2 regions of the Streptomyces sp. NPDC024687 genome follow, and region 1 is predicted to be linked to the other one. Evidence: predicted binding sites of a transcription regulator. Region 1 holds the regulator's gene; the other holds the start of a gene.
What was found. Region 1 encodes HrcA, which represses chaperone genes, less so after heat shock. Its sites were predicted from a motif close to TTNGCACTCNGNNNNNCNGAGTGCNAA; they were not measured.

Region 1 (14,628 bases):
CGGTGGAGGTCGTGGGCGGCGACCCCGGCGCGCAGCATCTGGCGCTGGGTGCCCTCGCCGGGGTCGAAGAGGAGGCCCTCGCCGTCCCAGCGCAGCAGGTAGCCGTTGTGGTTGCGGTGCCTCGTGGGGACCTGGCTGGCGGTGCCGAGGACGACCAATTCACGTACGGACACGGGGAGTTACCCGGGGGGCCAGTGGAGGCCGCGGCCGCCGATCACATGGGCGTGGGCGTGCCAGACCGTTTGTCCGGCGCCCGTGCCCGTGTTGAAGACGGTGCGGTAGCTCTCCAGCTTTTCCTGCTCCGCGACGGCCTCGGTTGCCCGGAGGACGTCCGCGGCCAGTTCCGGGGCGGCGGTGGCGAGGGCGGCGGCGTTCTCGTAGTGGGCCTTGGGGATGACGAGGACGTGGGTGGGGGCCTGGGGGTTGATGTCCCTGAAGGCGACGGTGGTGTCCGTCTCCCGGACGATCGTGGCCGGGATCTGGCCTTCGACGATCTTGCAGAACAGGCAGTCGCCCTGGGGTTCCCCTGGCATGGTGTTCCTTTCGCCTCGGATCTCGGGGGCATCTTAGTCAGGCAGAGCCGGCGGAATCTTGGCAGGAGCGCTGTCCAGTGCCTCCAGGGCGATCCGCACCGCCTCGTCCAGCTGGGCGTCCCGGCCCGCCGCATAGTCCTGCGGCCGCTGGAGGACCTCCACGTCCGGGTCGACGCCGTGGTTCTCGACGCCCCACTCGTAGCCCTCCAGCCAGAAGGCGTACTTCGGCTGGGTGATCAGCGTGCCGTCGACCAGGCGGTAGCGGCTGTCGATCCCGATGACCCCGCCCCAGGTGCGGGTGCCGACGACGGGGCCGATGCCCAGCGCCTTGATCGCCGCGTTGACGATGTCGCCGTCGGAGCCGGAGAACTCGTTGGCCACGGCGACGACCGGGCCCCTCGGCGCGTCGCGCGGGTAGCTGTACGGGGTCATCCCCCGCGGTACCGCCCAGCCGACGATCCGGCGGGCCAGCTTCTCGACGACGAGCTGGGAGGTGTGGCCGCCGCGGTTCTCGCGCACGTCGACCACCAGGCCCTCGCGGGCCACCTCGACGCGCAGATCGCGGTGGATCTGAGCCCAGCCGGGGGCCTGCATGTCCGGGACGTGCAGATACCCGAGCCGTCCGCCCGACTTCTCGTGGACGTAGGCGCGGCGGTCGGCGACCCAGGCGTGGTAGCGCAGGGGCTCCTCGTCGGAGACCGGGACGACCACCGCGTGGCGCAGGTCGCCGCCGCCGGACGGGGAGACGGTGAGCTCGATCGGCCGGCCGGCCGTGCCGACCAGGAGCGGGCCGGGGCCGGCGACCGGGTCGACCGGCCGGCCGCCCACGGCGACGATCGCGTCCCCGGCACGCACCGCGACACCGGGTGCGGCGAGCGGGGAGCGGGCGGCGGGGTCGGAGGTCTCGGTCGGCAGGATGCGGTCGATGCGCCACTGGGCCGAGCCCTGGGGGCCGTCGTCGTGGCGGGAGATGTCGGCGCCGAGCAGGCCCTGCCGGGGGCCGTGACCGCCGTGGCCGCGGGGGGTGACGTAGGCGTGGGAGGTGCCGAGTTCGCCGTGCACCTCCCACAGGAGGTCGACGAGGTCGTCGTGGGTGGCCAGGCGGTCCAGGACCGGACGGTAGCGGTCGAGGACGCCGTTCCAGTCGACGCCGCTCATGTCGGGACGCCAGAAGTGGTCCCGCATGATGCGGCCGGTCTCCTCGTACATCTGCCGCCACTCGGCCGACGGGTCGACGGTCTGGCGGATGCGGCCGAGGTCGACGGAGATGTTCGTGTCGCTGTCGTCGTCGTTGGAGGCACGCCGGTCGCTCGGTACGACCTTCAGTCGGCCGTCGGTCCACAGCAGGACCCGCTTGCCGTCGCCGCTGACGGCGAAGTGGTCGGCGTCGACGGCCAGGTGTTCGAGGCGCTGCTGGGCGAGGTCGTAGCGCTGGAGGTCGGTCTTGGGGTCGGGGTCGTCGGGGGTGGCCCGGGAGGAGCCGAGGACACCCTGGACGGGGTGCCGGAGCCACAGCACGCCGTCCTTGGCCGCGCGCAGGTTGGAGTAGCGGCCGGCCTCCACCGGGAAGGGCACGATCCGGTCGGCGAGTCCTTCGAGGTCGATGCGGGTGGCCGGGGTGCCCTCGCTGTCGGGGGTCTCGTCCTTGTCGGGGGCCTCGAAGGGGCGGCCGTGGCGCTGCGGGCCGAAGGGGGACGGGGTGGTCGCGGCCAGAGTGATCAGGTGCGGGCGGTCGCCGATGACGAAGGCGAGGTCGAAGACGTGCTCGTCGTAGACCGGGTCGAAGGAGCGGTTGGAGAGGAAGGCCAGGTGCTTGCCGTCGAGGGTGAACGCGGGGGCGTAGTCCTGGAAGCGCAGCGGGGTCGCCTCGGTGACCGACAGGTCGGTGGTGTTGGCGAGGCGGAGCTGGCAGAGCGGGGCGGGGCCGGGGTGCGACCAGGCGAGCCAGGCCGAGTCGGGCGAGAAGGTCAGGCCCCGTACGTCGCCGTCCTCGCTGCGGTCGACCTCGCGGACCTCGCCGGTCTCCCGCTCGACGAGCAGCACGCGGCCGTCGTGCGCGGCGACCGCGGCCCGGCTGCCGTCGGGGGCCATGGCGAGCCCCAGGACGCGGCCGAGCTGTCCCGCTGCGAGGCGGCGCGGGGTGGCGCCGGGGGCGAGTCCGGTGGCGGGCGCGAACTCCAGGGCGTCGTCGCCCTCCGCGTCCGTCACCCACACCACCCACTCCTCGCCCTCGGTGCGGAAGGTGCGCGGCAGCCGGGCCCGGACGCCGGGTTCGGCGGCCAGCGCGCGGGCCGGGCCCGATCGGTGGGTGACCCAGTGGACGGCGCCGCGCACGGCGACCGCGCTGCCGCGTGCGGTGTGGTCGGGGGCGGCCGAGCCGAACCAGCGGGAGGCGTCCACGGGGAACGGCTGCCGGTCGGCGCGCTGTCCGCCGAGCCGGACCTCCAGGCGGCGCGGTTCGGCGCCGTCGAGGTCGTCGAGGATCCACAGCTCGCCGGCGGAGGTGTAGACGATCCGGGTGCCGTCGCCTGCCGCGTGCCGGGCGTAGTAGCCGTCAAGGGGGGTGTGCCGGCGCAGGTCGGAGCCGTCGGCGAGGGAGGAGTAGACGGCACCGGTCCCCTCGTGGTCGGAGAGGAAGGCGATCCGGTCGCCCGCCCACACGGGGTACTCCAGGTTTCCGTCCAACTCCTCGTGGAGCCGTACGAATTCGCCGTCGCCGTCGCGGTCGATCCACAGCTTCCCCGCGGTGCCTCCCCGGTAGCGCTTCCACCAGGCGGCCTCGCGGCCCATGGGAGCAGAGAGGATCACGGTCGCCGGGCCGTCGGCGACATGGCCGACGGGGCCGTACGGCAGGGTGGTGCCGGGGCCGCCGTCGAGCGGGACGGTGCGGGCCCAGCTGCGGCGCAGGCTGGCCTGGCCGTGGGTGGTGATCGCGAGGACCTCGCCGTCCGGGGTCCAGCCGCGCACCTGGGTGCGGGCACTGCCCCAGTGGGTCAGCCTCCTGGACGGTCCGCCGTCGACCGGGGCGATGTGCACCTCGGGGGCGCCGTCGCGGGCGGAGGTCCAGGCAACGGTGGTGCCGTCGGGCGAGATACGGGGGTGGGTGACCGGCACGTTGTCCGCGCTGACCCGCCAGGCGCGCCCGCCGTCGAGCGGCGCGAGCCACACGTCGTCCTCGGCGGTGAAGGCCACCAACTCGCCCCGCAGGTGCGGAAACCGGAGATATGCAGACGTCGCAGGCTGTGTCACCCGATTACCCTACGCACGGGCGGTGCCCGTGCACAGAGGTTTCGATCACTTGCCGTCGGGCCAGCACTGCGGGTCGTTCTGGCACCAGATCGTCTTGGTGACGGTCACGGTGACGGTCGGGCCGGGCTGCCTCGGGTTGCCGGCCGGGGGCGTGGGGGTGGCATTGCAGTCGCCGAGCCCGTCGACGCGGAACCACTGTCTGCCGCCGACGGTGGCGGTGAGGTCCCCGCGCACACACGCGCCGCTGACGGTCCGGGTCACCTTGCCCTTGACGGTGATGTCCTTGCCGTCCCGTGTCTTCCCGTCGCAGTCGACGGTGGCGACGGTGTTCACACTGGAACTCGGCGTCCGGTCGCCGTTGTCGTACGAGGCCGTGCAGGTCAGCCAACTCACGTCGGCCTTCTGCCGGTTCAGCTCCTTGGTGACCAGCTGGTCGGTGGTGTACGCCACGGTCGCGGAGCTGACCGCACCGGTCGGATCGCAGGCGGCGACCCCGCCCACGGCCAGCACGGCAACCCCCATCACACCCGCTGCTCGCACCCCGCGCGGCCGACGCCCGTTCCGTCTCAACGCCACCATGGAGGGCAGCCTGCCACCGTCCCGCCCGGGACGGTAGGGCGCATACGGCCACCTGTGCGCCGGTCGGGTGCCGCGGTGCTCAGGTGCGCAGCAGCCACTCCTGGAGTTCCACCAGGTTCCCCTCCGGGTCCTTGAGGTGGGCGACGCGCATGCGGTCCGTCATCGGGGACGGGCCGTGCAGCAGGGTGGCGCCGCGGGCGGCGATCTGCTCGCAGTAGGTGTCCAGGTCGTCGACGCGCAGCACGACCAGGGACCGGTGGCCGGTGGCCGTGTCGCCCAGTTCGCCGAGGACCGCCGCCATCATCGACCGGTCCTGCAGGGCTATGCCCGCCGAGCCGGTGGCGGGGCTGAACTTCTCGTACGGCCCCTGCGTCGCCCCCGACTGGGGCTTGAGGCCGAGGACCTCGGCGTAGAAGCGGTAGCAGGCGGCGAAGTCGGTGACGAGCAGGCGTACCTGTGCGAGTTCCACAGCCGTCCTTCCAAGGGTCAGGACCAGCGGCCGGTACGGCCGAGGAGCAGAGCGGTCGCCGCGGTTCCGGCGGTCGACGTGCGCAGCACGGTGGGCCCGAGGACGTAGGCGCGCGCACCGGCCTCCTCGAAGAGCGCCAACTCGTCCTTCGCGACGCCTCCTTCGGGACCGACGACCAGCACGATCTCGCCCTCGTCGGGGAGTTCGGCGGTGGCCAGCGGCTCGCTGCCGCGTTCGAAGTCGGAGTGGAGCACGGCGGCGAAGTCGGCTTTGGCGAGAAGTGCGGCAACCTGCTTGGTACTTGCCGCGTCCGCGATCTCCGGGAAGCGGACCCGGCGGGACTGCTTGCCGGCCTCGCGTGCGGTGGCCCGCCACTTGCCGAGCGCCTTCAGGCCCCGGTCGCCCTTCCACTGGGTGATGCAGCGGGCCGCCTGCCAGGGCACGATGGCGTCGACGCCGACCTCGGTCATGGTCTCTACGGCGAGTTCACCGCGGTCGCCCTTGGGGAGGGCCTGGACGACAGTGATGCGGGGCTGGGCCTGAGGTTCCTCGGTCACCGAGTCGAGCTGGACGATCAGCCGGTCCTTGCCCTCGGCGGCGAGCACCACGCAGTCGGCCCGGCGTCCGGCGCCGTCGGTGAGGATGACGTCCTCGCCGGGCTGGAGCCGTTTCACGGAGACGGCGTGGCGCCCTTCGGGGCCGTCGAGGACGTACCGTCCGTCGCCGCCCGCGTCGAAGTGCTCGACCACGAACACCGGTGCGGTCATCGCAGGTCTCCCTTGCCCGACAACGCTGTCCTCGCTGCGTCGAGTTCGGCCGCGAGTATCTCCACGAGCTGCCCCGCGGGCAGGTCCCGTGCCATCCGGTGGCCCTGGCCCGCCCACAGCGCCATGCCCTGGGCGTCCTTGGCCTTGGCGGCGGCCTTGCGGAGCGGGGCGGTGAGGTGGTGGACCTCGGGGTAGGCGGCGGGCGCGTACGGTCCGTGCTCGCGCAGGAAGCGGTTGACCAGGCCGCGGGCCGGTCTGCCGGAGAAGGCGCGGGTGAGCTCGGTGCGGACGTAGAGCGGGTTGGTCAGCGCCTGCTTGTGCACGTCGTGGGCGCCGGACTCGTGGCTGGCGAGGAACGCCGTGCCGAGCTGGGCCGCGCACGCGCCGGCGGCGAGGACGGCGGCGATCTGGCTGCCACGCATGATGCCGCCGGCGGCGACGACCGGAATGGTCACCGTCTCGCGGATCTGGGCGACCAGGGAGAGGAGTCCGAGGCCGGAACCGTCCTGCTCGGGGAGGTCGCGGTGGGTGCCCTGGTGACCGCCGGCCTCGACGCCCTGCGCGATGACCGCGTCGGCGCCCGCGTACTGCACGGCGAGGGCCTCTTCGGGGGTGGTCGCGGTGACGAGGGTGAAGGTGCCGGCGCGGCGCAGCGACTCCAGGGCCTCGCTGCTCGGGATGCCGAAGTGGAAGGAGGCCACCGGCACGGGGTTGTCGAGGAGTACGGCGAGCTTGGCGTCGTACCCGTCGTCACGGCCGCTGTCGCGGTCACCGAGTTCGGTGTCGTACCAGGTGGCCTCGCCGGCCAGCTGGTGGGCGTAGACCTCGACGGCGGCGGGGTCGGCGTACTCCGGCTGCGGCATGAAGAGGTTGACGCCGAAGGGGCGTCCGGTCAGCCCGCGCAGCTGCTTGATCTCCTGGTACAACCCGTCGGCCGTCTTGTACCCGGCGGCGAGGAATCCGAGCCCGCCCGCATCGGACACGGCGGCGGCGAGGCGCGGCACGGAGACGCCGCCCGCCATGGGGGCCTGCACGATCGGATGAGGGAAGAGATCGGTCAGTGCGGAGGACATGACGGCATGTTGTCACGTCCTCCGCACAAGTCCGAATCGGCCCTTGGACAGCTCACGTACGCCCGTTGAACGCATCCTTCAACCGCGAGAACAACCCTTGCTGACCGGGCTGACTGTGTCTGCCCGGGGGACAACCCCCGGACCCCCGGCAGTCGTCCCCCAGCTCAGGTACGCCCGTTGAACGCGTCCTTCAACCGACTGAACAACCCCTGCTGCCCTGGCTGGAACTGCCCCGTGGGCCGTTCCTCGCCGCGGAGTTTGGCCAGCTCGCGCAGGAGGCGTTCCTGCTCGGGGTCCAGCTTGGTCGGGGTCTGGACCTCGACGTGGACGATGAGGTCGCCCCGGCCGCCGCCGCGCAGGTGGGTGACGCCCCGGCTGTGCAGGGGGATCGACTGGCCGGACTGGGTGCCCGGGCGGATGTCGACCTCCTCCAGGCCGTCGAGGGTCTCCAGCGGGACCTTGGTGCCGAGGGAGGCCGCGGTCATCGGGAGCGTGACCGTGCAGTGCAGGTCGTCGCCCCGGCGCTGGAACTGCGAGTGCGGGAGTTCGTGGATCTCGACGTACAGGTCACCGGCGGGACCGCCACCGGGGCCCACCTCGCCCTCGCCCGCGAGCTGGATCCGCGTGCCGTTGTCCACACCGGCCGGGATCTTGACGGTGAGCGTGCGACGCGAGCGGACCCGGCCGTCGCCGGCGCACTCGGGGCACGGGGTCGGGACCACGGTGCCGAAGCCCTGGCACTGCGGGCACGGGCGGGACGTCATGACCTGGCCCAGGAACGACCGCGTCACCTGCGACACCTCACCGCGGCCGCGGCACATGTCACACGTCTGAGCGGAGGTCCCCGGCGCCGCGCCCTCACCACTGCAGGTGGTGCAGACGATCGCCGTGTCGACCTGGATGTCCTTCGTCGTGCCGAAGGCCGCCTCGTCGAGCTCGATCTCCAGCCGGATCATCGCGTCCTGGCCGCGCCGGGTGCGCGAACGCGGACCCCGCTGCGAGGCCGTACCGAAGAACGCGTCCATGATGTCCGAGAAGTTCCCGAACCCACCGGCCCCGAAGCCGCCCGCGCCACCGCCACCGGCCTGCGAGAGCGGGTCGCCGCCGAGGTCGTAGACCTGCTTCTTCTGCGGGTCCGACAACACCTCGTAGGCGGCGTTGATCTCCTTGAACCGCTCCTGGGTCTTGGGATCCGGGTTGACGTCCGGGTGCAGCTCGCGTGCGAGCCGACGGAACGCCTTCTTGATCTCATCCTGCGACGCGTCGCGGCGCACGCCGAGAACGGCGTAGTAGTCCGTGGCCACTTACGACTCCGCCAGGATCTGTCCGACGTACCGTGCCACTGCGCGTACCGCTCCCATCGTTCCCGGGTAATCCATGCGGGTCGGTCCGACCACGCCGAGCTTGGCGACTGCCTCGCCGCCCGAACCGTAACCGACCGACACCACCGAAGTGGAGTTGAGTCCCTCGTAGGCGTTCTCGTGACCAATACGTACGGTCATGCCCGAATCCCCGGCCTCACCAAGGAGCTTGAGGAGAACGACCTGCTCCTCGAGAGCCTCCAGGACGGGCCGGATGGTGAGGGGAAAGTCATGTCCGAAGCGGGTGAGATTCGCGGTGCCGCCGATCATCAGCCGCTCCTCGTTCTCCTCGACGAGCGTCTCCAGAAGAGTGGAGAGCACTGTCGAGACCGTACCCCGGTCCTCGACGTCGAAGCCTTCGGGCAGGTCCTCGACCAGTTGCGGCACATCCGCGAACCGCCGCCCGGCGATCCGGCTGTTGAGCCGCGCCCGCAGATCGGCGAGCGAGGCCTCGCCGAAGGGGGCCGGGCAGTCGACCATGCGCTGCTCGACCCGGCCGGTGTCCGTGATCAGCACGAGCATCACGCGCGCGGGGGCGAGCGAGAGCAGCTCCACGTGCCGCACGGTCGAGCGGGTGAGGGACGGGTACTGCACGACGGCCACCTGCCGCGTGAGCTGCGCGAGCAGCCGCACGGTGCGGGCCACGACGTCGTCGAGGTCCACGGCGCCGTCGAGGAAGTTCTGGATCGCGCGCCGCTCGGGCGCGGTCATCGGCTTGACGCCCGCCAGTTTGTCGACGAACAGCCGGTAGCCCTTGTCGGTCGGGATCCGCCCGGCGCTGGTGTGCGGCTGGGCGATGAAGCCCTCGTCCTCGAGGACCGCCATGTCGTTGCGGACGGTCGCCGGGGAGACTCCGAGGTTGTGCCGCTCGGTCAGGGCCTTCGACCCGACCGGCTCCTCGGTGCCGACATAGTCCTGGACGATGGCGCGCAACACCTGAAGCCTGCGTTCACTCAGCATCGCGCACACCTCCAGAAGTCGTTCCCTTGCGCCTTGCCTGGCACTCTGTCCGCCCGAGTGCCAGCGTCCCCCGGCCAGTGTACGGCGGTGGGGTACTCCTCGGGCAAGGCTGGTCCTGGCGGGACCGGTCGTACGGCTAGCGTCGCGGTATGACGGTGACTTGGGAAGAGCTCGGGTGGGAGCGGGTCGCGGCCGGGGTGGGACGGTGCCGGCTGCCGGGCTGGGACTGTACGGCGGGCCTGGTGATCGGCGCGGACACGGCCCTGTTGGTGGACGCGGGCTCCGGCCTCGCGGAGGGTGCCCGGCTACGCGCGCAGGCCAAGGAACTGGCCGGCCACCGTGTGACCCATCTCGCGCTCACCCACCCCCACTTCGACCATGTCTTCGGGGCGGCGGCGTTCGCGGGGGCGGAGGTGTTCGGCGCGGTGGGCGTGGAGACGGTGCTGGCGGGGCGGCGCGGCCGCGCGGAACTGCGGGCGGACGCGGTGCGCAACGGACTGGACCCGGCGGTGGCCGACGAGGCGGTGGACGCCCTCCTCTCGCCCCGGCATCACGTCTCGGGCGAGTGGACGCTCGACCTCGGCGACGGCCGCCAGGTCCTGCTGGCGAACGTCGGCCCCGGCCACACGGCCCACGACCTCGCCGTCCTCGTCCCCGGCGCCCCGGAGGTCGTCTTCTGCGGCGACCTGGTCGAGGAGTCGGGCGAACCGCAGGCGGGCCCGGACGCCGTACCGGCGCACTGGCCCGCCGCGCTGGACCGGCTGCTGGCACTGGGCGGCGAGGACGCGCTGTACGTGCCCGGTCACGGAGCGGTGGTGGACGCGGCGTTCGTGAGGGCCCAGCGGGACGCGCTGGCCGCCCGTTTCGGCGTGTCGTAGTGATCCCCGGGCCGGTTCTCCTATCGTCATCCGAATGCGCCAGTACTCCGCCGACGTGACCCCTCCGTGGAAGAAGCCCAAGCCGGTGCCGGAGGTGCCCGCCGAGCCCGGTCTGGTGGTGGAGGAGCCGGGCACGGGTTTCTGCGGCGCGGTGATCCGCTGCGAGGCGGGCACGGTCACTCTGGAGGACCGCTTCGGCAAGCACCGGGTGTTCCCGCTGGAGCCGCGCGGTTTCCTTTTGGAGGGCCGGGTGGTGACGCTGGTGAAACCGCCTTCGAGCGGTCCGGTACGGCCCTCCCGTACCGCTTCCGGGTCGGTGGCCGTCCCCGGCGCACGCGCACGCGTGGCCCGCGCCGGCCGTATCTACGTCGAGGGCCGTCACGACGCGGAGCTGGTGGAGAAGGTGTGGGGCGACGACCTGCGCATCGAGGGCGTGGTCGTGGAGTACCTGGAGGGCGTGGACGACCTGCCGTCGATCGTGGCCGAATTCGCGCCGGGCCCGGACGCCCGGCTCGGCGTCCTGGTGGACCACCTGGTGCCGGGCAGCAAGGAGTCCCGTATCGCCGCGTCGGTGACCAGCGAGCACGCCCTGGTCGTCGGACACCCGTACATCGATATCTGGGAGGCCGTGAAGCCGTCGGCCCTGGGCATCGAGGCGTGGCCACGGGTACCGCGCGGCCAGGACTGGAAGACGGGCGTGTGCAAGGCCCTGGGCTGGCCCTCGGAGAACACGGGCGCGGTGTGGCAGGCGATCCTGAAGCGGGTGGGGTCCTACCGGGACCTGGAGCCGGAGCTGCTGGGGCGGGTGGAGGAACTGATCGACTTCGTCACGGCGCCGTAGCGGATACGCGCGGCGGGTCTGCGGGCGGGTCGTACGGCTGCGGGTTCGTTGTGGCTGGTCGCGCGTGTGACCGACCGCAGCCGCAACCTGCTCAGGGGCGCGGGGCTGTATCGATGTGCGGCTACCGCCGCGTGGGCGCGACCAGCCACACAATCCGCCGAGTCACCCGCACCAGGCGCCTAATCCACCAGGTCCCTGACCACCGCGTCCGCCAGCAACCGCCCCCGCAGTGTCAGCACGGCATGCCCCTCCGCGTAGGGCCCGCTCTCCAGCAGCCCCTCCCCCAGGGCCCGCCGGGAAGCCGCGAGCCCCTCCTCCCGGAGCAGCGACAGCGGCGCCCCCTCCCGCAGCCTCAGTTCCAGCAGGATCCGCTCGACCCGCCGGTCCTCCTCCGAGAGGAGCTCGCGGCCGGCCCCCGGTGACTTCCCGGAGGCCAGCGCAGCCGCATACGCGCCGGGATGCTTCACGTTCCACCACCGCACCCCGCCCACGTGCGAGTGCGCCCCGGGTCCGGCGCCCCACCAGTCGGCGCCCCGCCAGTACAGCTCGTTGTGCAGGCAGCGGCCCGCCTCGGAGGTGGCCCAGTTCGACACCTCGTACCAATCGAATCCGGCCTCTGCCAGCACCGAGTCCGCGATCAGATAGCGGTCCGCGTGCACGTCGTCGTCCGTCATCGGCACCTCACCCCGACGGATACGACGGGCAAGCTGCGTGCCCTCCTCGACGATCAGCGCGTACGCCGACACATGGTCGGGGCCGGCGCCGATCGCCGCCTCCAGGGACGCCCGCCAGTCGTCGTCGGACTCGCCGGGAGTGCCGTAGATCAGGTCGAGGTTGACGTGCGAGAACCCCGCCGCGCGGGCCTCCGCCACGCACGCCTCGGGCCGCCCCGGCGTGTGCGTGCGGTCCAGCACCTTCAGTACGTGCTGCTTCGCGCTCTGCATCCCGAAGGACACCCGGTTGAAGCCGCCCTCCCGCAGCGCCGCCAGATACGCCGGGTCCACCGACTCCGGGTTCGCCTCGGTGGTCACCTCCGCGTCCGCGGCCAGCCCGAACTCGTCACGGATCGCCCCCAGCATCCGTACGAGATCCCCGGCGGCCAGCAGCGTCGGCGTACCGCCCCCGACGAACACCGTGCGCACCGGGCGCGGGTCGTCGCCCAGGACCTTCCGGGCCAGGCGGATCTCGTCGATCAGCGTGTCCGCGTAGTTGTCGCGGGAGGCCAGCACCCCGCCCGAACCGCGCAGCTCGGTCGCGGTGTAGGTGTTGAAGTCGCAGTAGCCGCAGCGGGTCGCGCAGTACGGAACGTGCAGGTAGAAGCCGAGAGGGCGGTCGGCGGACCCGGTGAGCGCGGACGCGGGGAGTGAGCCGTCGTCGGGGACGGGTTCGCCGTCGGGGAGTGCGGAAGGCATGTCCTCCATTGTCCAGCACCCCGCGGACACCTACTCCGCCTGCAGCACCAGCAGCGCCAGATCGTCCTCCGGCGGCCGTGCCCCGAACTCGTGCACCAGCCGTTTGATGCGCTCCGCGATCAGCTCGGCGTCCAGCCCCGCGCATCCGGCGAGCGCCTCCGCGAGCCCGTCCTCGTCGTCGAACTGCCGGGGGCCGCTGCGCCGCTCGGTCACCCCGTCGGTGACGCACAGCAGGGTGTCGCCGGGCCGCAGCTCGAAGGTCTCGCTGGTGTACGTCTCGTCCTCGACGACCCCGAGCAGGGTCTGCGGCCGCGCGGCCGTACGGACCTCACCGCCCGATCCGAGCAGCAGCGGCAGCGGATGTCCGGCGGAGGCGAGGGTGCAGCGCACGCCGCCGTCGAAGGGCGCGAGCTCGCCGTACAGGACGGAGAGGAAGCGGTTCTGCGGGCCGTCGCCGGGGTTCATGGGGCGTCCGCCCGCGGCCGCCAGGGCTCGTGCGGCGGCGTCGGCGGCCTCCGTGGCGTCGTCGAGGAGCAGCTGGTTGAGCCGGTCCAGGACGTCGGCGACGCGGTAGCCCTCACGGGCCAGCAGCCGGAGCCAGGGCCGCGCCAGCCCGATCACCACAGCCGCCTCGGGGCCCTTGCCCTGGACGTCGCCGACGGCGAAGCACCAGCGGCCGTCGCCGGCCGGGAAGAGGTCGTAGAAGTCGCCGCTGGGTCCGCCCTTGTCGTACGGCTCGTACACCAGGGCGCTGCGCATCCCGGGGATCTCGGCGACCGCGCCGGGCAGCAGACCGCGCTGGAGGACCGCGCTGATGGTGGCCTGGCGCGCGTACTGGCGGGCCGCGCCGATGGCGAGCGCGACCCTGCGGCTGAGGTCCTCGACGAGCCCGGTGATCTCGTCGGGGAAGGAGATCAGCCCGGCCCTGCCGATGACCAGGGTGCCCAGCGGGCGGGCACCGGCGGTGAGTCGGTAGGCAAGCGCGGAGCCGTGTGTGCCGTGCGGGCCCAGTGCCTCGCCGGGCCAGGGGAACGGCACGGGCCCGGAGTGGTCCGGCCCCGAGGGGCCCGGTGGCTCCTTCTCCAGCGCCTGCCGCAGGTCCTCGATCCGGGTCTCGGAGCAGTGCCACACGCGGGCCAGCCGGGGCCCGGACACCGCGTGCTCGCCCCGGCCCGTCCCGTCCTCGCCCGGGCGGGGGGCGCCCCAGCGGCCGGCGACCTCGTCCTCCAGCCACACCGCGCACCAGTCGGCCAGCCGCGGCACGATCAGCTGGCCGGCGAGCGCGGCGACCAGGTTCTCGTCGAGCTGCCCGGCGAGCAGGTCGGAGGCCTCGGCGAGGAAGGACAGGGCACCGCGGTTGAGCCAGTCCCGGTCCGGTTCACCGTGAGACGTGGGCGGGGCCGGGGCCGGGGCCTGGTTCGGGGGTGGTTCCGGGGCGAGTATCCCGGCGACCCGCAGCCCCCGCTCGCGCGCCTTCTCCCCGGCGTACGCCTGGAGCCCGTCGAGGGTGTCCTTCCCGCCCGGCGGCATTTGCGCCCACACGGTCTTGGCGCCGGTGCGGTAGGTGATGCCCCAGGTCTCGGCGAGGGCGGCGACCAGGCGCAGTCCGCGCCCGTACTCCGCCGTGCCGTACGAGTGTTCGGGGTCGCTGTCTCGAGGGGCGCGGGAGGGGTGATGGTCGAGGACCTCGACGACGAGGGCGCCGGTGTACGCCTCCAGGCGGCAGTCCACCTCGATGTCGGTGCCCGCGTGCACGACGGCGTTGGTGACGAGCTCGCTGACCACTACCACGGCGTCGTCGCCCTGCCGGTCGCTGAGGAACTCGCTTCCGGGCAGGGCGAGTTCGGCCCATTCGGCGACCGCCGCCCGTAACAGGGCGCGGGCCGAGCCCGGGGCGAGCGGACCGCCGGGGAAGGCTGCGTGGACGTGCGGGAGCGTGCCGTCGCCGCCCCGCGCGGGCGGATCGGACGCACGGGCAACGGACTCCCGTTGCGCAGGAATGGCCCCCATGTCCGTCTCCCGGAGCAGTTCGGACGAATACACCTCGGTCGATGCGGACAGAGTGACAGACTGGCCACGCCCATAAGCGCCGAGTTACCGAAGTGGGCCGCCATGAGTGAGAACAGTGGTACGCCTGTGCTCGAAGAAGGACAGAACGCCGACCGGATTCGAGCATCGGATCTGCGTCCCCTGCTCGCCGCGATAACTGCTGCCCGCGACGGCGCCTTCCGCCGGATGCCGGAGTCCGGGGACGGGATCGTGGCCGAACTGACGGCTGTCTTCAATCAGTTGGTGGACCGCAATGTCCACTTCACCGGTGAGGTCAACCGGGTGAAGCGGGAGCTGGTGCGGCACGGCCGGCTCGACGAGCGGCTCTCCCCCAGCCCGGGGCAGGGCACCTGGACCTCGCGGGTCAACGACGTGAACCAGCTGCTCGACGCCCTGGTGGTCCCGGCCGCCAACGCGACCCGGGTCCTGGACGCGGTGGCCGGCGGCGATCTGACCC
Region 2 (14,628 bases), on a different contig from region 1:
AAGATCCGCAGCGCCGCGGCCGCCTGCTCCTCGGTGATCCTGCCGAGCTGTTCACCGAGGGCGAGGAAGAGCCGGTACTCGTCGCGGTTGTGCCCGACGAGCAGTTCCACGTCCCGCGCCGCGCCCGCCGCCAGCGCCTCCCAGGGGGTCGTGGGCAGCACCTCGCCGTCGACGACCGGTGCGAACGGCGTCGCGGTGGGGGCCACCTGCCCCCACCGGTCGTCGTACTCGCGCATCCGCGCGCTCAACCGCTCCCCGGCCGTGGGCAGTTCCCGCGGATCCACGGCGGACAGCGCGGCAGCGGTCGGCGCCAGACCCGCCTCCTTGCCGATCTCCACGGCTATGTCCCGGGCGAGTTCGGCGGAGAAGTACGGGCCGGGCACGCTCTGTGCGACGGCCCGCCCGAACAGTCCCCGCGCGCTCGGCATCGCCAGCAGCGAGGCCACGGACCCGGCCCCGGCCGACTCCCCGAACACCGTGACCTGCCCGGGGTCCCCGCCGAACGCCGTGATGTTGTCCCGCACCCACTCCAGCGCCGCGACCTGGTCCAGCAGCCCCCGGTTCGCGGGCGCCCCCTCCAGCAGGGCGAATCCCTCGATGCCGAGGCGGTAGTTGAGGGTCACGACGACCAGGTCACCGGCGCGCGCGAGGTGCTGGGCGTCGTAGCCGGGGCTGCCGGAGTGGCCCAGCTTGTAGGCGCCGCCGTAGATCCACACCATCACCGGGCGGCGGGCCGACGGGTCCGTGCCGGGCGTCCAGACGTTGACCGTCAGCCAGTCGTCGCCGGTGGGCGTCTCCAGCGCACCCGCGCGCGCCTGGAAGGCGGACTCCTGCGGGGGCGGGGGCCCGAAGTCGTACGCCTCCCGGGTCCCCTCCCAGCCCTGCACGGGCCGCGGCGCCTGGAACCGCGCCTCGCCCACCGGCGGTTCGGCGAACGGGATCCCCCGGAAGACCACCAGTCCGTCCTCGGCCCGCCCGCGCACGGCACCGGCCGCGGTGCGCACTTCGAGACCCTCGGCTGACGTCATCGGTCGAACTCCTCACAGGTCGGGGCTGCTTCGCCTCACTCCAGCCCACGTCCCTTGCCCGAGTCAACCAAGCCGGGGAGCCTTGTGCCGTCAGCTCAACGACTTCAGCGCGGACGCGTCGTACGGCTGAAGTTCGTCGAAGCGGCCGGCCAGTACCTTCGCCGCCCACTGCGGGTCCTGGAGCAGTGCGCGGCCGACGGCGACCATGTCGTACTCCTCGCGCTCCAGGGCGTCGAGCAGGTCGTCGATGCCCTTGACCGGGGAGCCCTCGCCCGCGAAGCCGCGGATGAAGTCGCCGTCGAGACCGACCGAGCCGACGGTGATGGTGGTCCTGCCGGTGAGCTTCTTGGTCCAGCCGGCGAGGTTGAGGTCGGAGCCGTCGAACTCGGGGAGCCAGTAGCGGCGGGTGGAGGCGTGGAAGGCGTCGACACCGGCCGCGGCGAGCGGGGCGAGGATCGCCTCCAGCTCCTCCGGCGTCTCGGCGAGCCGCGCCTTGTAGGCCTCCTGCTTCCACTGCGAGTAGCGGAAGATGATCGGGAACTCCGGCGACACCGTCTCGCGTACGGCCGCGACGATCTCCGCCGCGAACTTCGTACGGGCGACGGGGTCACCGCCGTAGGCGTCGGTGCGGCGGTTGGTGCCCGCCCACAGGAACTGGTCGACGAGGTAGCCGTGGGCTCCGTGGATCTCCACACCGTCGAAGCCGATGCGCTCGGCGGCGGCCGCGGCCTCGGCGAACGCGCCGATGACGTCGTCCAGGTCGCGCTGGGTCATCGCCTTGCCGGTGGGCTCGTCGGCGCCGGGACGGATGCCGGAGGGGCCGACCGCGGGGGCGTCGGCGTAGGGCGGCTGCCCCTGTTCGCGCACCATGCCGATGTGCCACAGCTGCGGGACGATGGTGCCGCCCGCCGCGTGCACCTGCTCGGCGACCTTCGCCCAGCCCGCCAGCTGCTCCTCACCGTGGAACCGCGGGACGCTGCCGTTGTTCCCGGCCGACTCGTGGCCGACGTACGTGCCCTCGGTGACGATCAGACCGACTCCGGCCCCCGCCCGGCGGGAGTAGTACGACGCGACGTCCTCACCGGGGACACCGCCCGGGGAGAAGTACCGGGTCATCGGCGCCATCGCGATGCGGTTCGGGACGGTCAGACCGTTGATGTGGACCGGACGGGAGAGGATCTCGGCGGCCCGGGAGGCGGCCGGAGGCGTGGCGGGGGCGGTCACGTGGGGGTACTCCTCGGTATGTGCATGCGCATGGACAGTACCCAGGAGTCAACCGCCTCATCGGCCCCAGGATTTCCGATAGCGCTGTGAGTCGGGCCACGCATGGAAGAAGCCCGCCCCACGACTGTGGGGCGGGCTTCTTGTGGAGCGCCGGGCAGGCCTTGCACCTGCATCTCCCCGCAGGAAGCGGGGCGTCTTTCCTTGGACCACCAACGCGTAGTCGACCGACGGAAGTTCACGTCGGGCGGCTCGTGATCAAGCATAGCGCAAGAAAAGCCCGGGGGCGGCCACCCCCTGTTTCCAGGAAGTGCCGCCCCCGGCAAGGACGTTGATCAACCGTCAGGCCTGGCGGCCAGGGGTCGATCAGAAGTCCATGTCACCGCCCGGCATGCCGCCGCCGGCCGGGGCAGCGCCCGCCTTCTCCGGCTTGTCGGCGATGACGGCCTCGGTGGTGAGGAACAGCGCGGCGATGGAGGCGGCGTTCTGCAGGGCAGAGCGCGTGACCTTCGCCGGGTCGATGATGCCTTCGGCGATCATGTCGACGTACTCACCGGTCGCGGCGTTCAGGCCGTGGCCGACGGGCAGGTTGCGCACCTTCTCGACGATGACGCCACCCTCGAGACCACCGTTGACGGCGATCTGCTTGAGCGGGGCCTCCAGGGCCAGCTTCACGGCGTTGGCGCCGGTCAGCTCGTCACCCTCCAGGTCCAGCTTCTCGAAGACCGAGGAGGCCTGGATGAGGGCCACGCCACCACCGGCGACGATGCCCTCCTCGACGGCCGCCTTCGCGTTGCGAACGGCGTCCTCGATGCGGTGCTTGCGCTCCTTGAGCTCGACCTCAGTCGCGGCACCGGCCTTGATGACGGCGACGCCACCGGCGAGCTTCGCCAGGCGCTCCTGGAGCTTCTCGCGGTCGTAGTCCGAGTCGCTGTTCTCGATCTCGGCGCGGATCTGGTTGACCCGGCCCTGAACCTGCTCGGAGGAGCCGGCACCGTCGACGATGGTGGTCTCGTCCTTGGTGATGACGACCTTGCGGGCGCGGCCCAGGAGGTCGATGGTGGTGTTCTCCAGCTTGAGGCCGACCTCCTCGGAGATGACCTCGCCGCCGGTGAGGATGGCGATGTCGTTCAGCATCGCCTTGCGGCGGTCACCGAAGCCCGGGGCCTTGACGGCGACGGACTTGAAGGTGCCGCGGATCTTGTTGACGACCAGGGTCGACAGGGCCTCGCCCTCGACGTCCTCGGCGATGATCAGCAGCGGCTTGCCCGACTGCATGACCTTCTCCAGGAGCGGGAGCAGGTCCTTGACGGAACCGATCTTGGAGTTGGCGATCAGGATGTAGGGGTCGTCGAGCGACGCCTCCATCCGCTCCATGTCGGTGGCGAAGTACGCCGAGATGTAGCCCTTGTCGAAGCGCATACCCTCGGTGAGCTCCAGCTCCAGACCGAAGGTCTGGGACTCCTCGACGGTGATGACGCCTTCCTTGCCGACCTTGTCCATCGCCTCGGCGATGAGCTCGCCGATCTGGGTGTCGGCGGCGGAGATGGAGGCCGTGGAGGCGATCTGCTCCTTGGTCTCGACATCCTTGGCCTGCTCGAGCAGGGCGGCGGAGACGGCCTCGACGGCCTTCTCGATACCGCGCTTGAGGGCCATGGGGTTGGCGCCGGCGGCTACGTTGCGCAGGCCTTCCTTGACCAGGGCCTGGGCGAGCACGGTCGCGGTGGTCGTACCGTCACCGGCGACGTCGTCCGTCTTCTTGGCGACTTCCTTGACCAGCTCGGCGCCGATCTTCTCGTACGGGTCCTCGAGCTCGATCTCCTTGGCGATGGAAACACCATCGTTGGTGATCGTGGGGGCGCCCCACTTCTTCTCGAGGACGACGTTGCGGCCCTTGGGGCCGAGCGTCACCTTGACGGCGTCCGCGAGCTGGTTCATGCCGCGCTCGAGGCCGCGCCGCGCCTCCTCGTCGAACGCGATGATCTTGGCCATGTGAAGTGGTCCCTCCAGGACTGGGGGTGATTCCTTCGGACCGCGCCCGCGCCCGCGACGGACGGCTCGCCGGCCTGTGGATCCTTGCCCCACAAGGCCTGCGGGCCTCACCGACCCGGTCCATCTTTGTCACTCTCACCTTCAGAGTGCTAACGCCAATGATTAGCACTCGGCATGGTCGAGTGCAAGCGCCTCTCGCGTATCGGGCCCCCGGGGCGGGGGTGAGTGGGCCGCCCGGGCGGGTGGTCCGGGGGCGGCAGGCCCCGGGCGTGACCTGTGACGACACGGGCCGCAACCCGCGTACGGCGCGCAGGGGACGGGGTGGGGGGTGTCCGCCCGCAGCGGCCGGCGTCCCGGCACCGACCCCCAACACACCGCACGCGCCACCCAAGCCCCCACCGGACCGAAACAGGCCGCCGCAGGCATTCAGGGGCACGGGGAACTGCGCACAACGCCCGCCCCCACCGGACCCGCAGACGAACACTGCTCGCCCTCCGGAGGCACACGCATGCCGAAGGGCCCGTACCCATGACTCCCCATGGGGTACGAGCCCTCCGAAGAAGAACGAAGAACGACGCTGTTGTTACCCGGCGCGTGCTTCAGCCAGTCGCGAGACGAACCATGTCCGCCTGCGGCCCCTTCTGACCTTGCGAGATCTCGAACTCGACCCGCTGGCCCTCTTCAAGGGTGCGGTAGCCGTCCATCTGAATCGCGCTGTAGTGGACGAATACATCCGCACCACCGTCGACCGCGATGAAGCCGTACCCCTTCTCCGCGTTGAACCACTTGACGGTGCCCTGAGCCATGCCTAACTCCCCTATTACTGGCCCTTGCACGGATCCACACTTCATGGATCCGGGTCAGACCTCACCCCCCACATGGTTGGGGGCGTGCGCCGGAACGCGTCGACCGCGGCTGAATGTATCTGTCCAACTGCCGTCTGCAACAGGTCAATCGGACGAGAATTCCGGACGGAAGGGGTCCGGAATGTAGTGAGAATTCGCCCGAATTCGGGGCAAGTCGGGCCCCACAAAAGGAGCATAAGACGCAAAGAACCCACACACTTTGGCTACTTCTCGTCGCATCCGAAGTCGGAACTCATATGCGTGCGGCATGAAGGAAGCAGCAGGTTCCCCAACTGTACCGTGCTCAACCATAGAGAATTGCCCCCTCCGCTTCTTCGCGGAGAGGGCAATCGGATGAACACTCGGTAATTTCTGTTACCGAAGGTAATGACCAGTCATACGGTCACCCGCCGGCGACCGCCGGGATGATGGAGACTCCGGCCCCGTCGGGCGTCACCGTCTCCAGCCCCTGCTCGAACCGCACATCGTCGTCGTTCACGTACACATTCACGAACCGCCGCAGCTTGCCCTGGTCGTCGAGAACACGCGCCGCGATACCGGTGTGGTTCTTCTCCAGATCGGAGATGACCTCGGCGAGGGTCCCACCCTCGGCCTGCACCTCGGCCTTGCCGCCGGTGTAGGTGCGCAGGATGGTGGGGATGCGGACGTTGACGCTCATGCGAGGCCAGCCTCTCGGAAAGAGTCCAGATTCGGACGGATCGTGGCGGTGAGCCCGGTACCGGCCACCGCGTCCAGGGTCTTGAGACCGTCGCCGGTGTTCAGCACCACCGTGGTCTTCGTCGGGTCGAGGACGCCGTTCTCGATCAGCTTGCGGGTCACACCCACCGTCACGCCACCCGCGGTCTCCGCGAAGATCCCCTCGGTCCGCGCCAGCAGCTTGATCGCGTCGACGATCTGCTCGTCGTTCACGTCCTCCACCGCACCGCCGGTACGACGCGCGATGTCCAGCACGTACGGACCGTCCGCGGGGTTGCCGATGGCCAGCGACTTGGCGATGGTGTCCGGCTTCTGGGGGCGGACCACGTCGTGCCCGGCCTTGTACGCCACCGACACCGGCGAGCACCCCTCCGCCTGCGCGCCGAAGATCTTGTACGGCCTGTCCTCGACGAGCCCCAGCTTGATCAGCTCCTGCAGACCCTTGTCGATCTTCGTGAGCTGCGAGCCGGAGGCGATCGGCACGACCAGCTGGTCGGGGAGCTTCCAGCCCAGCTGCTCGCAGATCTCGTACGCCAGGGTCTTGGAGCCCTCCGCGTAGTACGGCCGCAGGTTGACGTTGACGAAGCCCCAGCCCTCACCGGCCGGGTCGCCGATCAGCTCGGAGCAGAAGCGGTTCACGTCGTCGTAGTTGCCCTCGATGCCGACGAGCTCGCCGCCGTAGATCGCGGCCATGACGACCTTGCCCTGCTCCAGGTCGTGCGGGATGAACACGCAGGAGCGGAAGCCGGCCCGGGCCGCGGCGGCGCCGACGGCGCCGGCCAGGTTGCCGGTGGAGGAGCAGGAGAGGGTGGTGAAGCCGAAGGCGCGGGCGGCCTCGATGGCCTGCGCGACGACGCGGTCCTTGAAGGAGTGCGTCGGGTTGCCGGAGTCGTCCTTGATGTACAGGCCGCCGGTCACGCCAAGCTCGCGGGCGAGGTTGTCGGCCTTGACGAGCTGGGTCCAGCCGGGGTTGATGTTGGGCTTGTCGGCCACGTCCGCGGGGACGGGCAGCAGCGGGGCGTAGCGCCAGATGTTCGAAGGTCCCGCCTCGATGCGCTTGCGGAGCTCCTCGGTTTCGTAGGCCGAGAAGTCGTACGCGATCTCGAGCGGGCCGAAACACTCCTCGCAGGCGAAGACCGGGCCGAGCGGGACGCGGTGGCCGCATTCGCGGCAGCTCAGTGCCGCGGCGGGACCCAGATCGACGGAGTTCGTGGTGCTTGCAACAGTCTGCGCAGCCATGGAGGCGAGGCCCTTTCTCCTCATCTTCCTCACGACGCACTTCGCCGTGAGACGGATTTGGCACCTTCCCGAGTCGGGAGCCTCGCGGAGACGATCGCCAGCGATCGCTACGAGAACCGACTGGAGGGTTGCCGGGGCTTCATCGGGCCGTATCCCTCTGCCCCTCTGGATGAGCGGTATGAAGTTGTTAACGGCGGCCACCCAGGACATGCGATGGTCATCCGCGTTGTTCAAGACTGTAACCGACGACCAGGACAGTTGAGAGAGACGTCCGAACCGCGAGATGACCTACCCATCAGCCGCTTCCAGCGGCGGGCACGCTAAGGAGCCGCGCACTGTGCTGAACGAAGTCGAGCGCTGGCTGGCCACCAGGTCCTGGTCCGCGACTGATCGCCCGCTCCACCGGATCATGGCCGCGAAGCGGAGCTCGGGGCAGACCGTCAGTGTCGTCCTGCCCGCGCTCAACGAGGAGGAGACGGTCGGTGACATCGTCGCCGTGATCCGTCATGACCTCATGCAACAGGTCCCGCTCGTCGACGAGATCGTCGTCGTCGACTCGGGATCGACCGACCGTACGTCCGAGGTCGCGGCCGCGGCAGGCGCGCGGGTCGTCCACCGCGACGACATCCTCCCGCGCATACCCGCCGTGCCCGGCAAGGGCGAGGTCCTGTGGCGCTCCCTGCTGGTCACCAGCGGGGACATCGTCTGCTTCATCGACGCCGACCTGAAGGAGTTCTCCTCGGACTTCGTCTCCGGCATCGTCGGCCCGCTGCTCACCGATCCCGGGGTCGACCTGGTCAAGGGCATGTACGACCGTCCCCTGGGCGGCGCCGCCGGGCAGGGCGGCCGGGTCACCGAGCTCATGGCGCGCCCGCTGCTGAACATGCACTGGCCGCAGCTGGCCGGTTTCGTGCAGCCGCTGGGCGGCGAGTACGCGGCCCGGCGCTCGTTGCTGGAGCAGCTGCCGTTCCCCGTGGGTTACGGCATCGAGCTGGGCATGCTGGTCGACGCCCTGCACCTGGTCGGTCTCGACGCCCTCGCCCAGGTCGACGTCGGGGTGCGCAAGCACCGCCACCAGGACGGTCAGGCCCTGGGCCGGATGTCCGCGGCGATCTACCGCACCGCCCAGCTGAGGCTGGCCCGCGGCCATATGATCCGGCCCGCCATTACCCAGTTCGAGCGGGGCCGGGACGGCTTCGAGCCGCGGACGTACTCCGTGGACACCGAGGAGCGGCCGCCGATGGTGGAGATCGCGGAGTACGCGGAGCGGAAGGTCGCGTAAGTGCGCGGAAGTGCGCAACCGCACGTTTGAGCGTTTGGGGGCCGGGCTAGGTTGAGGCGTATGGCGTCAACCAACAGTGCTGCTCAGGTGCTGGTCGCGTCCAACCGCGGCCCGGTCTCGTACGAAGTGCGCGAGGACGGCTCGCTGCATGCCAAACGCGGTGGCGGCGGGCTGGTCTCGGGCCTGTCGGCGATCGGCTCCGACGCGGGCTCCCTGTGGGTGTGCTCGGCGCTCGGCGACGGCGACCGCGAGGCGGTCCGGCGCGGGGTCGGCGAGGCGGGGGTCCGCATGCTCGACATCCCGGCCGACGTGCACGCCGACGCGTACAACGGCATCGCCAACTCGGTGTTGTGGTTCGTCCACCACCTGCTGTACCAGACCCCGCTGGAGCCGTCCTTCGACGCGGAGTTCCGGCGGCAGTGGGCGTCGTACGAGACGTACAACCGCGCGTTCGCCGAGGCGCTGGCTCAGGAGGCGGCCGAGGGGGCGGCGGTCCTGGTCCAGGACTACCACCTGTGCCTGGTGCCGGGGATGCTCCGTGAACTCCGTCCCGACCTGCGCATCGCCCACTTCTCGCACACGCCGTGGGCGCCGGTGGACTACTTCCGGATGCTGCCCGACGACATCGCGGGCCGGCTCCTGCGCGGCATGCTGGGCGCCGACCGGCTCGGCTTCCTCACCCAGCGTTGGGCGGACGCGTTCACGGCCTGCTGTACGGAGCTCGCGGACGGGCTCGGCGAGACCCGGATCGGGGTGCACGGGCTGGGCGCGGACGCGGACTTCCTGCGCGCGCGTTCCCACGAGGCCGATGTCGAGGAACGCATCGTCGGACTGCGCGAGGAGATCGGCGCGGGCCGGAAGACGATCGTGCGGGTGGACCGGACCGAGCTGTCCAAGAACATCGTGCGCGGGCTGCGGGCCTACCGGCGGTTGCTGGAGTCGCGGCCGGAGTGGCGCGAGCGGGTCGTGCACGTGGCGTTCGCGTATCCCTCGCGGCAGGACCTGGCGGTGTACCGGGACTACACGGCCGAGGTGCAGCGGGTTGCGGAGGAGATCAACGACACGTTCGGCACACCGGGCTGGACGCCGGTCCTGCTGAATCTGAAGGACGACTTCGCGCGCTCCCTCGCCGCGTACCGGCTGGCCGACGTGGCGCTGGTCAACCCCATCCGGGACGGCATGAACCTGGTCGCGAAGGAGGTGCCGGTGGTGTCCGACCAGGGGTGCGCGCTGGTGCTGTCGCGGGAGGCCGGGGCGTACGAGGAGTTGGGTGACGACGCGATCGTGGTGAACCCGTACGACGTCGAGCAGACGGCGGCGGCCCTGCACGAGGCCCTGACGATGCCGGCCCACGAACGGGTGGACCGCGCGAAGAGGCTCACCGCGGCAGCGACGGCACTCCCACCGGCTCAGTGGTTCCTGGACCAGCTGAACGCCCTGAAGGTACTGAACGGGTGAGCATGAACCTTCCTACACCCACCACGCCTGCCGGGCGGGACGGTCTGCGGGCGCTTCTCGCGGAGCCGCGGCGGGCGGTGATCGGGCTCGACTTCGACGGGACGCTGGCGCCGATCGTGGCGGATCCGGAGCAGGCGCGGGCGCACCCCGAGGCGGTGGCCGTCCTCGCCGCCCTGGCACCGAAGGTGGCCTCCGTCGCGGTGATCACCGGCCGCCCGGCCGAGATCGCGGTCCGCTACGGCGGCTTCGCGGGCGTACCCGGCCTGGAGCACCTGACCGTCCTGGGTCACTACGGCGCGGAACGCTGGGACGCGGCGACGGGCGAGGTCACGGCGCCCGAGCCGCATCCCGGCGTGGCCGCGGTCCGTGCCGAGCTGCCGGAGCTCCTCGACGGGACCGGCGCCTGGGTCGAGGAGAAGGGCGGCCGGGCGGTGGCTGTGCACACCCGCCGCGCCCCGGACCCGCAGGCCGCGTTCGACGCCCTCCGCGCCCCTCTCGGCGACCTGGCCGCCCATCACGGCCTGATCGTCGAGCCGGGCCGACTGGTCCTGGAACTGCGTCCCCCGGGCATGGACAAGGGCGTGGCCCTGCTGACCCACGTCCGCGACCTGTCCGCCGGCTCCGTCCTCTACGCCGGCGACGACCTGGGCGACCTGCCCGCCTTCGCCGCGGTCGACCAACTCCGCGGCACCGGCACCCCCGGCCTCCTGGTGTGCAGCGGCAGCGACGAGGTGGCGGAACTGCGCAAGCGGGCGGACCTGGTGGTGGACGGCCCGGCCGGTGTGGTGGGCCTGCTGCGGGACCTGGCGGAACGGCTCGCCTGACCGCCGCCGGCCCGCAGCCGACGTTCAGCCGGCCCTCAGCGCTCCGCCCGCCGGGCCTCCCGCACCCTCCGCAGCCGGTTCACCGTCACCGGGTCGAAGACGAGCGCGCGTTCGTCGTCCAGCAGGGCGTTGAGCAGCTGGTAGTAGCGGACCGGCGCCAGGCCGAGTTCCTCGCGTATCGCCCGCTCCTTGGCACCGGGCCCCGCGAAGGAGCGTCGCTCCAGCGCGAGGATGTCCCGCTCCCGGCGGTCGAGTTCCGCATGCTCCATGCCCCCGACCGTAACGCCCGCCACTGACAGACAGCGCCTACAGGGCGCCTACTCGGCGTTCCGCGCGGTCAGCTGCAACGCGCGCAGCACCTCCGTGGGGTCCCCGTCGGAGCTCACCGCGGAGCCGATCCGCCGTTTCACGGCCGCGCTGACCGAGGCCCACGACGTCTTCCCCACCGGAGGCAGCTCCGCGGAGGGCAGCGCGTCGAGGAAGGGCTTGAGGTCGGCGTCCCGGGAGGCCCTGCTCATGACCTCGGAGGCGGAGTTGGTCACCGGCAGCAGGTCGTACTCCCGTGAGAAGGCGAGCACGTTCTTCTCGCTGTAGACGAAGTCGAGGAAGTCGCCCACCTGCTCGGCGTGCCCGTTCTGCTTGAAGGCCATCATCCAGTCGGCGACGCCCATGGAGTTCTTGGTCGGCCGGTCGGTGCCGGGCATGGGCACCATCCCGAACTTCACCCCCTTCTCGGCGGCGATCTTCATCAGCGAGGGGTGCCCGTTGAGCATCCCGACGTCCCCGGCGGCGAACGCCGAGAACGCGGCGGCCCGGTTCAGGTTCTCGGGTGCGACCGGACCGGTCAGTCCCTTGCCGACGAGGTCGTCCTTGAGCCAGGTCAGCGTCGCGATGTTCTCGTCGGAGTCGATCCCGTACGTGCCGACGTCGTCGACGTACCCGCCGCCCCCGCTCAGCAGCCACTGCATGGTCTCGGCCTGCGCCTCCTCGGGGCCGAGCGGCAGCGCGTACGGGTACTTCACCCCGTCCGCCTTGAGCGCCTCGGCGTCGGCGGCCAGCTGCTTCCACGTCTTCGGCGGGGTGAGCCCGGCGTCGGCGAAGAGGGTCTTGTTGTAGAAGAGCAGCCGGGTCGACGCGGCGAACGGCATCCCGTACTGCATCCCGTTGATCCGTCCCGCGGAGCCGAGCTGGGCGACGAAGTCGGCCTGTTCCCGGATCCCGATCAGGTCGTCGGCCTTGTAGAGCAGCCCCTTGTCCGCGTAGTCGGCATAAGCGCCGATCTGCGCCATGTCGGGAGCCTTCCCGGCGTCGACCAGCTCCTTGACCTTGCGGTCGACGTCGGTCCAGGAGTACACGCTGACGTCGATCTTCACGCCGGAGTGCCGGGCCTCGTACTCCTTGACGAGTTCGTCCCAGTACTTCTGGGAGCTGTTGGCCGAGCTGTCGCCGTAGTCGGCGGCGACCAGCTTCAGCGTCACCTCGTCCGATCCTTCGCCCATCCCGCAGCCACCGAGGACCGCAGTCATACCCAGTGCGGACACCGCCGCGATCGTTCCCGTCCTACGCCGCCGCACCGACAACCGCCCCACACTCACGTTCGAACACTTTCGTAAAGTCATACATATTCCAGAACTAAGGTCTACACCACGTAAGTGGACTAGACCTCTCGCGGGTTCAAGGGTCACACTGTCCCCCGTGAGACATGTCATCGCCCTCGACGTGGGCGGCACCGGGATGAAGGCGGCCTTGGTCGGCGCGGGCGGCGAGCTCCTGCACCGGGCCCGCCGGGCGACCGGCCGCGAGCGGGGACCGGACGCGGTCGTCGACGGCATCCTCGACTTCGCCGCCGAGCTGCGCGCGTACGGCACCGAACACCTCGGCGCCCCCGCGGCCGCGGCCGGCGTCGCCGTCCCCGGCATCGTCGACGAGGACCTCGGCGTCGCGTCCTACTCCGCCAACCTGGGCTGGCGGGACGTCCCCCTGCGCGAGCTGCTCGCCGACCGCCTCGGCGGCGTCCCGGTAGCCCTCGGCCACGACGTCCGCACCGGCGGCCTCGCCGAGGGCCGCGTCGGAGCCGGCCAGGGCACGGACCGCTTCCTCTTCGTCGCCCTGGGCACCGGCATCGCGGGCGCGATCGGTATCGCGGGGCGGGTGGAGGCGGGCGCGCACGGCTTCGCGGGCGAGATCGGCCACGTCGTCGTACGCCCGGACGGCGCCGCCTGCCCGTGCGGCCAACGGGGCTGCCTGGAGCGGTACGCCTCCGCGGCCGCCGTCAGCGAGGCCTGGGCCTCGGTCACCGGGAACCCGGAGGCGGACGCGGCGGACTGCGCGAAGGCGGTGGAGGCGGAGGACCCCAGGGCGCGGAAGGTCTGGCAGCACGCCGTGGACGCCCTCGCCGACGGCCTGGTCACCGCCCTCACCCTCCTGGACCCACGCACCCTGATCATCGGTGGCGGCCTGGCGGAGGCGGGGGAAACCTTGTTCACACCGCTGAGGGAGGCGGTCCGAAGCCGGGTCACCTTCCAGAAGCTCCCGACGATCGTCCCCGCGGCCCTGGGCGACACAGCGGGCTGCCTCGGCGCCGGCCTCCTGGCCTGGGATCTCCTAGACACTACGAACGGTTCGGAGGTAACGCCCTGATGGCAACGCCGCTAGGGGCGCGGGGAACTGCGCGACCAGCCACAACGAACCCGCACCCCGCAACGGGCAAGACCCCCCTCGTCCTGTCCGGCGCCACGGTCGTCCTCCCCACAGGAACCGTCAAGAACGGCCGAGTGATCGTCGACGGCACCCGCATCACCGCCACCGCCCCGGAGAACGCCCACGTCATAGACGTAACCAACCACTGGCTCGTCCCCGGCTTCGTCGACCTCCACAACCACGGCGGCGGCGGAGCCTCCTTCTCCGGCCCGGCCGAGGACGTGCAGAAAGCCATCCGCGTCCACCGCGAGCACGGCACGACCACCCTCGTCGCCTCCACCGTCACCGATGACATGGACTTCTTGGTCGGGCAGGCCGGTCTGCTGTCGGAACTGGCCGAGCAGGGGGACATCGCCGGGATCCACTTCGAGGGCCCCTTCATCTCGCCGTGCCGCAAGGGCGCGCACTCGGAGGCACTGCTGCGCGACCCGGACCCGGCCGAGGTCCGCAAGCTGATCGACGCGGCACGCGGGCAGGCCCGCATGGTCACGCTGGCCACCGAACTCCCCGGCGGCCTCGACTCCGTACGGCTGCTCACCGAGCACGGCGTGATCGCGGCGGTGGGCCACACCGACGCGACGTACGAGCAGACCGTCGAGGCCATCGACGCCGGGGCCACGGTCGCCACCCACCTCTTCAACGCGATGCCGCAGATCGGGCACCGGGCACCGGGCCCGATCACCGCCCTCCTGGAGGACGAGCGCGTCACCGTCGAGCTCATCAACGACGGCACGCATCTGCACCCCGCCGCCCTCCGGCTGGCGTTCCATCACGCGGCGGCGCACCGGGTGGCCTTCATCACGGACGCGATGGACGCGGCCGGCATCGGCGACGGCCGCTATCTGCTCGGCCCCCTGGAGGTGGAGGTCAGTGAGGGAGTCGCCCGGCTGGTGGAAGGCGGTTCGATCGCGGGCTCGACGCTCACCCTGGACCGTGCCTTCAAGCGGGCGGTGACGATCGACCGGCTGCCCGTCGAGGACGTGGTCGCGGCGATCTCCGCCAACCCGGCCCGGCTGCTGGGGATGGCCGACCGCGTCGGCTCCCTGGAGCCCGGCAAGGACGCCGACCTGGTCCTCCTCGACCATCATTTCGACCTCAAGGGCGTCATGCGCCGGGGGGAATGGGTGGTCGATCCCCAACTGGTCTGATCTGTCCCGCTGTTGGGGCCGGGACGGTCCTGGGAGACTGGACGGGCACATTCTGTCGTCGGGGGACACGTGGGAGGTCGGCCAGGTGATCCTCACGGTCACACTGAACACCGCTCTCGACATCACCTATCGCGTACGGTCACTGCGGCCGCACACCAGTCACCGGGTGACCGA

Region 2: the regulator HrcA is predicted to act here: its motif matches at 4,404-4,430, upstream of groL (chaperonin GroEL).

The regions. Positions count from the first base shown of each region.
Region 1 covers NZ_JBVHLJ010000001.1:357,832-372,459, reverse strand. Annotated here, with positions in the region: gene ACZ39I_RS01655 (ribonuclease Z) at 1-173, opposite strand, end outside; gene ACZ39I_RS01650 (histidine triad nucleotide-binding protein) at 180-533, opposite strand; gene ACZ39I_RS01645 (S41 family peptidase) at 567-3,782, opposite strand; gene ACZ39I_RS01640 (hypothetical protein) at 3,828-4,304, opposite strand; gene ACZ39I_RS01635 (VOC family protein) at 4,441-4,830, opposite strand; gene ACZ39I_RS01630 (16S rRNA (uracil(1498)-N(3))-methyltransferase) at 4,848-5,597, opposite strand; gene ACZ39I_RS01625 (nitronate monooxygenase) at 5,594-6,670, opposite strand; gene dnaJ (molecular chaperone DnaJ) at 6,835-7,974, opposite strand; gene hrcA (heat-inducible transcriptional repressor HrcA) at 7,975-8,991, opposite strand; gene ACZ39I_RS01610 (MBL fold metallo-hydrolase) at 9,141-9,869, shown strand; gene ACZ39I_RS01605 (DUF3097 domain-containing protein) at 9,904-10,710, shown strand; gene hemW (radical SAM family heme chaperone HemW) at 10,890-12,122, opposite strand; gene ACZ39I_RS01595 (SpoIIE family protein phosphatase) at 12,153-14,132, opposite strand; gene ACZ39I_RS01590 (HAMP domain-containing protein) at 14,235-14,628, shown strand, end outside.
Region 2 covers NZ_JBVHLJ010000006.1:446,264-460,891, forward strand. Annotated here, with positions in the region: gene ACZ39I_RS25610 (carboxylesterase/lipase family protein) at 1-1,028, opposite strand, end outside; gene ACZ39I_RS25615 (NADH:flavin oxidoreductase) at 1,119-2,252, opposite strand; gene groL (chaperonin GroEL) at 2,616-4,241, opposite strand; gene ACZ39I_RS25625 (cold-shock protein) at 4,841-5,047, opposite strand; gene ACZ39I_RS25630 (MoaD/ThiS family protein) at 5,490-5,765, opposite strand; gene thrC (threonine synthase) at 5,762-7,042, opposite strand; SAM riboswitch class I at 7,060-7,218, opposite strand; gene ACZ39I_RS25640 (glucosyl-3-phosphoglycerate synthase) at 7,380-8,324, shown strand; gene ACZ39I_RS25645 (alpha,alpha-trehalose-phosphate synthase (UDP-forming)) at 8,385-9,782, shown strand; gene otsB (trehalose-phosphatase) at 9,785-10,606, shown strand; gene ACZ39I_RS25655 (DUF3263 domain-containing protein) at 10,642-10,875, opposite strand; gene ACZ39I_RS25660 (ABC transporter substrate-binding protein) at 10,924-12,225, opposite strand; gene ACZ39I_RS25665 (ROK family protein) at 12,302-13,246, shown strand; gene nagA (N-acetylglucosamine-6-phosphate deacetylase) at 13,246-14,454, shown strand; gene ACZ39I_RS25675 (1-phosphofructokinase family hexose kinase) at 14,540-14,628, shown strand, end outside.